One region of the Virgibacillus sp. W0430 genome, then DNA from elsewhere that is predicted to be linked to it. Evidence: riboswitches for the same ligand, from Rfam matches in the RefSeq annotation. Region 1 holds a riboswitch; each other region holds the start of a gene.
What was found. A riboswitch is a leader RNA that binds a small molecule or an ion and turns the genes downstream of it on or off. The one in region 1 is predicted to bind S-adenosylmethionine.
Positions count from the first base shown of each region.

Region 2: it holds a riboswitch for S-adenosylmethionine, as region 1 does, so the genes downstream of both, ACLIBH_RS01715 (O-acetylhomoserine aminocarboxypropyltransferase/cysteine synthase family protein) here and metK (methionine adenosyltransferase) in region 1, are expected to answer to the same signal.
Region 3: it holds a riboswitch for S-adenosylmethionine, as region 1 does, so the genes downstream of both, ACLIBH_RS10105 (MetQ/NlpA family ABC transporter substrate-binding protein) here and metK (methionine adenosyltransferase) in region 1, are expected to answer to the same signal.

Region 1 covers NZ_JBPYCS010000005.1:4,901-8,188, forward strand. Annotated here, with positions in the region: gene ACLIBH_RS03940 (class I SAM-dependent methyltransferase) at 1-19, shown strand, start outside; gene ACLIBH_RS03945 (gamma carbonic anhydrase) at 67-594, shown strand; gene metK (methionine adenosyltransferase) at 689-1,888, opposite strand; SAM riboswitch class I at 2,006-2,111, opposite strand; gene pckA (phosphoenolpyruvate carboxykinase (ATP)) at 2,321-3,288, shown strand, end outside.
Region 2 covers NZ_JBPYCS010000002.1:123,669-126,956, forward strand. Annotated here, with positions in the region: gene rarD (EamA family transporter RarD) at 220-1,128, shown strand; SAM riboswitch class I at 1,198-1,316, shown strand; partial or broken gene ACLIBH_RS01715 (O-acetylhomoserine aminocarboxypropyltransferase/cysteine synthase family protein) at 1,451-2,764, shown strand.
Region 3 covers NZ_JBPYCS010000018.1:27,922-31,209, reverse strand. Annotated here, with positions in the region: gene ACLIBH_RS10110 (methionine ABC transporter ATP-binding protein) at 1-335, opposite strand, end outside; gene ACLIBH_RS10105 (MetQ/NlpA family ABC transporter substrate-binding protein) at 393-1,208, opposite strand; SAM riboswitch class I at 1,323-1,430, opposite strand; gene ACLIBH_RS10100 (hypothetical protein) at 2,180-3,288, shown strand, end outside.

The DNA of each region.
Region 1 (3,288 bases):
TGCAATTCAAAAAAAATAATTTCAATAGCATATACTATTTTTTTTATGACTGGAGGAAAAACAACGATGATTCATGATTATAAAGGAAAATCACCAGTTATCGATCCTACTGCATTTGTTGCCAAAGATGCTGTAATTATTGGCGATGTGGAAATTAAGGAGCAATCAAGCATTTGGTTTAAAACGGTAATACGCGGAGATGTTGCACCGACACGAATTGGTAAGCGTGTAAATATCCAAGACCTCTCCCTTATTCATCAAAGTCCAAATATGCCAGTAATCGTTGAAGATGATGTCACAATCGGACATCAGGTTACATTGCACGCTGCAACAATCCGAAAAAATGCACTTATCGGTATGGGAAGTATGATTTTAGATGGGGCTGAGATTGGTGAGCATGCATTTATTGGCGCTGGCACCCTTGTTCCCCCAGGAAAAAAGATACCACCACGTACGCTCGCTTTCGGACGACCGGCAAAAGTGATACGAGAACTAACCGATAAAGATATAGATGAAATGGACCGGATTCGAAAATCATACTTAGAAAAAAGAAGCGAATATAAAAACTTAACCGACCTTGGACACGACTTTTAATTTGTTAAATTAAATAGAAACAAAAAATGAGGCAGACCTGCAAACTATACGTAATGGTAAAATTGCAAAAATGGGTTCTGCCTCATCTCGATATCTAATTTAGTGTAATTGCTTTTAGTTCTTCAACTTTATCCGTTTTTTCCCATGGGAAAATCGTATCTGTTCGTCCAAAGTGACCGTATGCAGCTGTTTTACGAAATATCGGGTTCTGTAAATCAAGCATTTTTATAATGCCTGCAGGTCTTAAATCAAATAGTTTACGAATTGCTTGCACAAGACGATCTTCATCAACATTTCCTGTTCCAAACGTATTAACAGAAATAGAAACAGGTTCAGCGACACCGATCGCATAAGCGAGCTGTACTTCACAAACATCAGCAAGATCTGCAGCTACAATATTTTTTGCAACATAGCGTGCGGCATATGCACCGGAACGGTCTACCTTTGTTGCATCCTTTCCACTGAATGCACCGCCACCATGTCGAGCGTAACCGCCATACGTATCAACAATAATTTTACGACCAGTCAGCCCTGTATCTCCTTGAGGCCCACCAATTACAAATCGCCCGGTAGGATTAATAAAGTACTTTGTTTTGTCATCCAACAAATGCGTCGGGACGACAGGCTCAATAACCTCGCGTAAAATATCTTTTTCAATCTGATCTAAAGTAATATCTTCATGGTGCTGTGTAGACACGACGATCGTATCGACCCGTACTGGTTCATCATTCTCGTCGTACTCAATCGTTACTTGCGTTTTTCCATCCGGACGAATGTAGTCTAAAATTCCTTCTTTTCTTACATCTGCTAAACGTTTAGCAAGCTTATGTGACAAGGAAATCGCAAGCGGCATCCGCTCCTCTGTTTCATTACATGCATAACCGAACATTAATCCTTGATCCCCTGCCCCAATAGCTGCAATCTCAGCCTCTGTCATATGCCCTTCCCGAGCTTCTAACGCACAGTCTACTCCTTCAGCAATATCTGATGACTGTTCATCAATAGCTGTTAACACCGCACATGTATCTGCATCAAAACCATATTTTGCACGTGTGTATCCAATATCCTTAATCGTATTGCGTACAATTGTTGGAATATCAACATATGTATTCGTTGTAATCTCCCCAGACACTAATACAAGACCAGTCGTAACGGTCGTTTCACATGCAACACGAGCAAAAGGATCGTTTTTTAAAATTTCGTCTAAAATGGCATCGGATATTTGATCACACATTTTATCAGGATGTCCTTCTGTTACAGATTCAGATGTAAATAAGCGTCGTTTCACTGACATTATAGTCCCTCCTTTAAAGGACAATATATATTTCGGCACTCTATTCATTTCATTATTCACGAAAAACACAAAAAAATTCCTTCCTGCAATCATGAGGAAAGGAATAGTAGCCTTTCGCTCTTATTGTTCAAGGAAAATCCTTGCATCAGGTTAGCACCTTTTCACTACTGTGATGGTTGCTGGGTTTCATAGGGTCTGTCCCTCCACCGACTCTGAATAAGAGTATCCGCTTAGCATTTATGCTAACGAATTAATAGTCGTATGTCAACTTAATAATCGTTTATAATAAGCTAAACTTCACAAATTCGTTAGGAATGGTTACAATCGGATATATGTCAAGTAAAATATCGAAATTATTAGTATGCACTATTTATATAATGTGTTATACTATTAGTCAGATTTAAGTAAATTGAATAAAGGAAGGTATCCCATATGAATTCGATTAAACATTCGTCTGTTTTAAATGACTTAAGCAGTAAAACGCGAATATATGAAAATTTATCTGTTCCATTATTAGTCGAGAATATTTTATCCCATCGCGAAGGGGAATTAACAGTTACTGGGGCAATACAGGCTACTACTGGTAAATATACAGGACGTTCTCCGAAGGATAGATTTATTGTTCGGGATGATGTATCGGAAGGCAACGTCGATTGGGGTGCTGTCAATCAAGCGATCGATGAGGAATCGTTCGATAAACTTTATAATAAAGTAATTATGCATTTACAAGAAAAAGATGAAATTTACGTGTTTAAAGGGTTTGCAGGAGCTGATGAAAATTATCGCCTTCCTGTTCAAGTAATAAATGAATATGCTTGGCATAACCTATTTGCTCGTCAAATGTTTATTCGTCCGTCAGAAAATGAATTAAAAGAACACGAAGCTGAATTCACTGTAATTTCGGCTCCTACATTTAAAGCGGATCCAGCAATTGATGGTACAAAATCCGAAACATTTATAATCATTTCTTTTAAAAGAAGAACCGTACTTATCGGTGGTACGGAATATGCAGGAGAAATAAAGAAGTCGATTTTCTCTGTTATGAATTATTTATTACCATTACAAAACATCCTTTCCATGCATTGCTCTGCCAACGTTGGACAGGAAGGAGACGTTGCGCTTTTCTTTGGTTTGTCTGGGACAGGAAAAACGACACTTTCTGCTGATCCTTATCGACATCTCATTGGGGACGATGAACATGGATGGGGACCAAACGGTGTCTTTAATATCGAAGGTGGCTGTTACGCAAAATGCATTGATTTATCGGAAGAAAAAGAGCCACAAATCTTTAATGCAATTCGTTTCGGTTCAGTTCTCGAAAATGTCGTGTTGGATGGAATTACCCGTACCCCAGATTATTCGGATACAACATTAACTGAAAACACCCGTGCGGCGTATCC
Region 2 (3,288 bases), on a different contig from region 1:
ACCCACAAATACTTGACTCAATCACGAAAGACGCGGTAATTGCTTTTACGTATAATCCCTTCTAAAATTGTATATGTTTCATGCAACCGTTGATTTTCAATATATTTTTGTTGAAAAATCCTTGCTTGACGAAACAATTGCCGTACACCGAAGGAATTAATTCGCAGCGCGCTTTTAATCGTCACGAACTGTACTTTTATTGGAAAAGAGGGAAACATCATGACAAGTAATAGCAAATCAGGGATTATATATGCATTGGCTGCTTATATATTATGGGGGTTCCTCCCTATTTATTGGAAGCTCGTGAATAACGTTCCAGCAGATACCGTATTAGCGCACCGTATTATTTGGTCTTTTGTACTTATGATGGCCGTAATTCTACTTTTACGAAAAGGATCTTCATTCTTGCAGACGTGCAAGCAATTAATCGCTGATCGAAAAAAATTAATTAGCATCCTATCAGCATCCTTTATCATTAGCTTTAATTGGCTAATTTTTATTTGGGCGGTTAACAGTGATCATGTCATTCAAGCAAGCCTCGGCTATTATATTAATCCGCTCGTTAGTATTTTACTCGGTATTATTGTGCTAAAAGAAAGGCTGACGAGAAGGCAATTATTTTCTATAATTCTTGCAAGTATCGGCGTTTTAAATTTAACAATTAGTTTCGGTGTTTTCCCGTGGGTTTCCCTTCTACTCGCTATAACATTCGCTTTATACGGCCTTTTTAAAAAAATGGTTAATCTTAGCTCCCTCTTTGGCCTTGCAATTGAAACAATGATTGTTATGCCGATTGCACTTATTTATGTATTGTTTTTTTCTAGTGGGTCAACACCCGCTCATACAGCGGATTCTTTAACCGTACTATTGTTAATTGGTACGGGGGTAGCAACAGCTGTACCGCTCCTTTTATTTGGAAGCGCTGTGCGTACGATTCCGTTGTCAATGGTCGGGTTTTTGCAATATATTGCGCCAACAATAATGTTACTTCTCGGTGTGTTCTTGTACGGAGAAACCTTTTCACAAGCGCATCTCCTTTCATTTATTTTTATATGGATTGCCCTCTTTCTTTATATGGGCAGTTCTTTAAGGCACCGTCCTATTCGTAAAGAAAAACAGCAACATTGAATTTTTCAAATCTTTTGTTGACAAATGTATTTTCTTCATGTAACATACATTTTAATCTAATAGTTATATCTCTTATCAAGAGCGGCGGAGGGAATAGGCCCGATGAAGCCCAGCAACCTAAAAGCATTTCGATATGCTTTTGATGGTGCCAAATCCTACAGGTCATCTCTTGATCTGGAAGATAAGAGGAGGAACGGTAGCATTTAACGCCCTCTTCTTATGAAGAGGGCTTTTTGTATCCCTACCCCTTCTCAATCCAGATTCCTGCTTCAAAGCATACGTGCGTTCAGCGCACTACGTGCAAATCTCACAAGGCGGTTAAATGGCCGGCTTAAAAATCCAAGGAGGAATTATTTTGACAAACTTTAATTACGAAGACAAAGAAACAATTTTATTACATGGAGGGCAGTCTGTTGACCCAACGACAGGTTCTCGTGCTGTTCCAATTTATCAAACAACATCGTATGTCTTTAACGACACGGAGCATGCACAAAATTTATTCGGTTTAAAAGAGCCGGGAAATATTTATACGAGAATAATGAATCCAACAGTTGATGTATTTGAACAGCGAGTTGCTTTATTAGAAGGTGGCGTAGCAGCAGTTGCAACCTCATCAGGAATGGCCGCTATTACATATGCTATCTTAAACATTGCTAGTGCTGGCGATGAAATTGTTGCAGACAGCAATTTGTATGGTGGAACGTACAACTTATTTGTACATACATTACCGCGCTATGGCATTAATGTAAAAATTGTTGACGGAACCGATCCTGAAGCAATTCGAGCTGCGATAACTGATAAAACTAAGGCAGTTTTTGGTGAAACAATTACGAACCCTAGCTTAAACGTTTTTGATGTAGAAAAAGTAGCGGAGATTGCCCATGAAAATAACATTCCATTAATTATTGACAATACATTTGCTCCATATTTTGCAAATCCAATCCAATGGGGTGCTGACATTGTCGTCCACTCAGCGACTAAATGGATTGGCGGACATGGGACGACAATTGGCGGGATCGTAGTAGATGCTGGCAGGTTTGATTGGAGTTCAGGGAAGTTCCCTGGCTTTACAGAACCAGATGAAAGCTATGGCGGGATTCGATTTGCTGATCTAGGTGAACCAGCATTTGCCTTAAAGTTACGTGTTCAGCTTTTACGCGATACAGGGGCATGCTTAAGTCCACAAAATGCATTTTTACTTATCCAAGGCCTGGAAACATTGCATTTACGAATTGAGCGTCATAATCAAAATGCTCAAGAAGTTGCAGCGTTTCTACAAGAGCATCCAGCAATAGAGTGGGTCAACTTTCCAGGTCTAGAGGATCATCCATCACATAAACTAGCGAAAAAGTACTTCAAAGATGGATACGGCTCCGTTATTACTTTTGGAATTAAAGGTGGACGTGAAGCAGGCAGACAGCTAATTGACAATGTACAATTATGGTCTCACGTGGCGAATGTAGGAGATGCAAAGTCATTAATTATTCATCCTGCTTCCACTACACACCAACAATTAAGTGCGGAAGACTTAAAGAAAAGTGGCGTTTCTGAGGAACTTGTTCGTCTTTCTGTTGGAATTGAATCAACTAAGGATATTTTAAAAGATTTAGATGAAGCTATTACAAAAGCTGTCGGTAAATAATTAGCACAAAAACATGAACGCTTGCGCTCTGATCTTGCTGACTTGCACTACAGCCGACAGGCTTGCCGCGGTTACTGCCTCCGCTTCTGTAGCTCCTCTAACTGAGTCGCTACAGTGATCTTCGGACGCGTGCTATTTCCGCAGGAGTCCGTCGACTTCCGTTCCAGTCATCTTTAAGAGTGGGAATGTCATAATTGCACACACTTCAATGCTGTTTCATTTGTATTGGAGTGTGTTTCTTTATGTTTTGTATTGTATTTTGTTTCTACAGAGAAATTCATTTGTTTTTTAATATGAAATCAAAATGACGTCCGTAAATTTCCTTCACAGTTCCCTACCAAATAGTAATGTGATTTTTCTTCACCAACGTCCTATATTGTACAACCCATTGAGTTCGCCTTCTTTTGGGGGCGAACTTTAATAATTTGTGTACCGTTCTCGTTCATTTTACTCTTTTTAAAGCTGCTCTCAATTCCTTCTATCCATGAAAATTATCCAATCTGTAAGTTATTGGAACG
Region 3 (3,288 bases), on a different contig from region 1:
AAGCCTAGTAATTTTAGTGGGATGGCAATGTTATCAAATACGGTTGCTGTTTTTAATAAATTAAACCCTTGGAAAATCATTCCGATGTTTTTACGAACAGCCCGTAATTTATCAGCAGAAAGAGCTGTCGTTTCGACACCTTGGATATATACGTTGCCACTCGTCGGTTTTTCAAGCAAATTGACACAACGGATTAAAGTACTTTTACCTGCGCCGCTATATCCAATAACGCCATGGATTTCTCCTTTTTTAACTTTTAGATTTACATTTGATACAGCTTTTACTTCGCCACTTTTTGATGGGAAAACTTTCGTTACATTATCAAGAACGATCATATATGTCCTTCCTTTCAAAAGGGAACATTACGATTACGTAATGTTCCCGATGCTTTATTAATCCCAGCTTGGAATCATAGATCCTTGAAATTCTTCTTCAATAAATTGTTTTACTTTGTCCGATTGATATGCATTTACTAGCTTTTCGACGACAGGGTCGTCTTTGTTTTCAGTACGTGTAACGATATAATTTACATATGGTGAGTCTGTTGATTCTAAAATGATTGAGTCGTCTGTCGGTACGAGTCCTGACTCTAATGCATAGTTCGTATTAATTGCTGCCGCATCTAATTCTGGAAGCTGTTTTGGTATTTGAGAAGCTTCTAATTCAATAAACTCTAAGTTTTTCGGATTTTCTTTTATATCATGAATTGTTGCATTTTCTTTATTGTCATCAGCTAACGTAATATAGCCTGCTTCTTCTAAAATGAACAATGCACGAGCACCGTTTGTCGGGTCATTCGGTAAGCCGAATAAAGCACCTTCTGGAATTGCATCAAAGCTATCGTACTTTTCTGAGTAAACACCCATTGGGTTCAAAATAGTTTTTCCAACAGTCGTTAAGTCTGTGCCGTGATCTTCGTTAAATGCTGCTAAAAACGGTTCGTGCTGATAACAGTTAACATCAAGCTCACCTTCTGCAAGTGCAGTATTTGGTAAAATGTAATCAGAGAATACTTTTAGTTCAATTTCTAAGCCTTCTTCAGCTGCAACCTCTTTCGCTACTTCTAAAATTTGTTCCTGTGGACCGGAAGTAGTTCCAATTACTAGCTTGTCCTCACTTAATGTGCTGCTTTCTTCGTTGTCGCTGCCACAAGCTGCAAGCAATCCAATCAATAAAATAATACTTAAAATAAATGCTGTTTTTCTCATTCTTTTCTCCTCCTGGATGATGGTTTCTTGAAGTAGCATTACGAAAAACAAAAAGCCTCTCTATCAAAAGAAAGAGAGGCTTGTAACATATAATTTAAGATTACAAAAGTCCCTCTCTTATCTTTCAAAACAATTGTTTTGCAGGAATTAGCACCTTTCTATCCGACGATAGATGGTTGCCGAGCTTCATCGGGCCAGTCCCTCAGCTACTCTTGATAAGAGATAAGCTATTTAATTATCGTTCGTTACTTCTGCATATAATTTACCTTACTATTTAAAACTTGTCAACGGTGAAATGGAAAATATTTAAAGTGTATTTATTCTAATAATTTAGATTATTAACCTGTAAGAATACGATGTACACGATTAAAAGAATTAACTGTTTAATCAACTTTATCTATTCGTAGAGCAAAATGTTTGAAAAAGCATAGGAATTACGTATTGTAATATATTTTTCAGTAAGTGTCCTTCTTTTTTTCATAGTTATTCCCCCTCGTATATTATGTTTAGGCATTATTCGTCCGCCTATTGTTTCGAAATGTTTCTATTATCAATAATCGGGTATGTTCCCCTTGTGGGCATAAACACATTAGGAAGACTGTTTCCCAGTCTGCGTATAAGAATTGTCCCAAATGATCCTAACACCATTATCTAGGAAGATCACGGAACGTCCAAGATGTTTGACCTATTATTCAGATAGGGACTCAATCACTTATATCAATGCTTGCACTTATTAGTTACTTGGAACGAAAGGCGGCGACTCCTGCGGGAAAAGCATGCGTCTTGAGACCTTACAGGAAGTGGGTTTTCTTCCGAGGAGGCTCAAGCCATGCCCGCGGAAAGCGTCCGCCTATAGTGGAAAGTAACGGGTATAATCTGGATGTTATTTGACTCTTTCGGATAATTGACGTATTCACTTATGATATAGTGGTTAATAGAAAAGGACAGAAGCTAGAAAGGAATTACATATAATGAAGACACCTTTGCGAAATCATTTATACATATTTTATTCTACCGTGTTAACATTACATATTATAAACGTGTTTTTACAAAAGCAAACGATCGAATATATAATTGGATTTTGTGCTATCGCTATGCTAGCTATTTCATTTGTATATGCAAGTAAATTATTTAAAATATTAGGCAGTATTTTTCTAATCATCGGAGCAATATTATTCATTCAAGCTCAGGTTCCGATATACAAGCTGCCGTTATTTACAACGACGAATATGTCATTGCTTGCATTCTTTTCTGTCTTACCTTGGATAAACAGTGCCGTTCATGTTGGGAAATACGATCAACGGGTAAATGCATTTATCAAAGAAAACGTTTCTGATTTAGGAAAATTGTACGGGCGTAGTTTATTAACGTCGTTTACATTAGTAACATTTCTAAATTTATCAGCGATCAATCTATCACAAAATATATTAGGGAAAAACTTGAAGAAAGTGGATTCCGTAATAAGTAAAGCTTTTATTAGTAAGACAACGTTACGGGCTTTTTGTCTCGCTCTAATTTGGAGTCCGATGGAAATTGCAGTCGCAATAATAGTTGACTATACACAAATTAGTTACTTAGTTTATTTACCGTGGTTACTGCTCATTGCACTGATCGTGCTACTAATTGATAGTTTTATCGGAAAACTTAAGTATAAAGCTGTCCCTTATGACGCGAGTCACTTAACTAAAAGTAGCTTATCGCAATACAGTATTTTTCAAAAAATTATAAAGCTATTTATCGCACTCTTATTGTTTTTAACAGTCGTAATAACGGTTAGCCATCTTTTTCAATGGAATTTTATTTTAACTGTTACTCTCGTTATTATTCCATTCTCTGCGGCATGGGCAATTATTATTAAACGGTGGTTTTATTTTCGTGTGCTTGCCTGGAATGTATGGAAACAGCATATGAATCATATGCAGAACTTTGTCGTCTTGTTCATTGCTCTAGCATTTTTTTCAAATAGCTTAAATGAAACAGCAGTTCTAGACTTTATTCAGCAGCCATTTTTAATTTCTGCGAATTATCCGATCGTTATTTTTATTTTTATACTATTTACGTATTTAATAATGGCAATGCT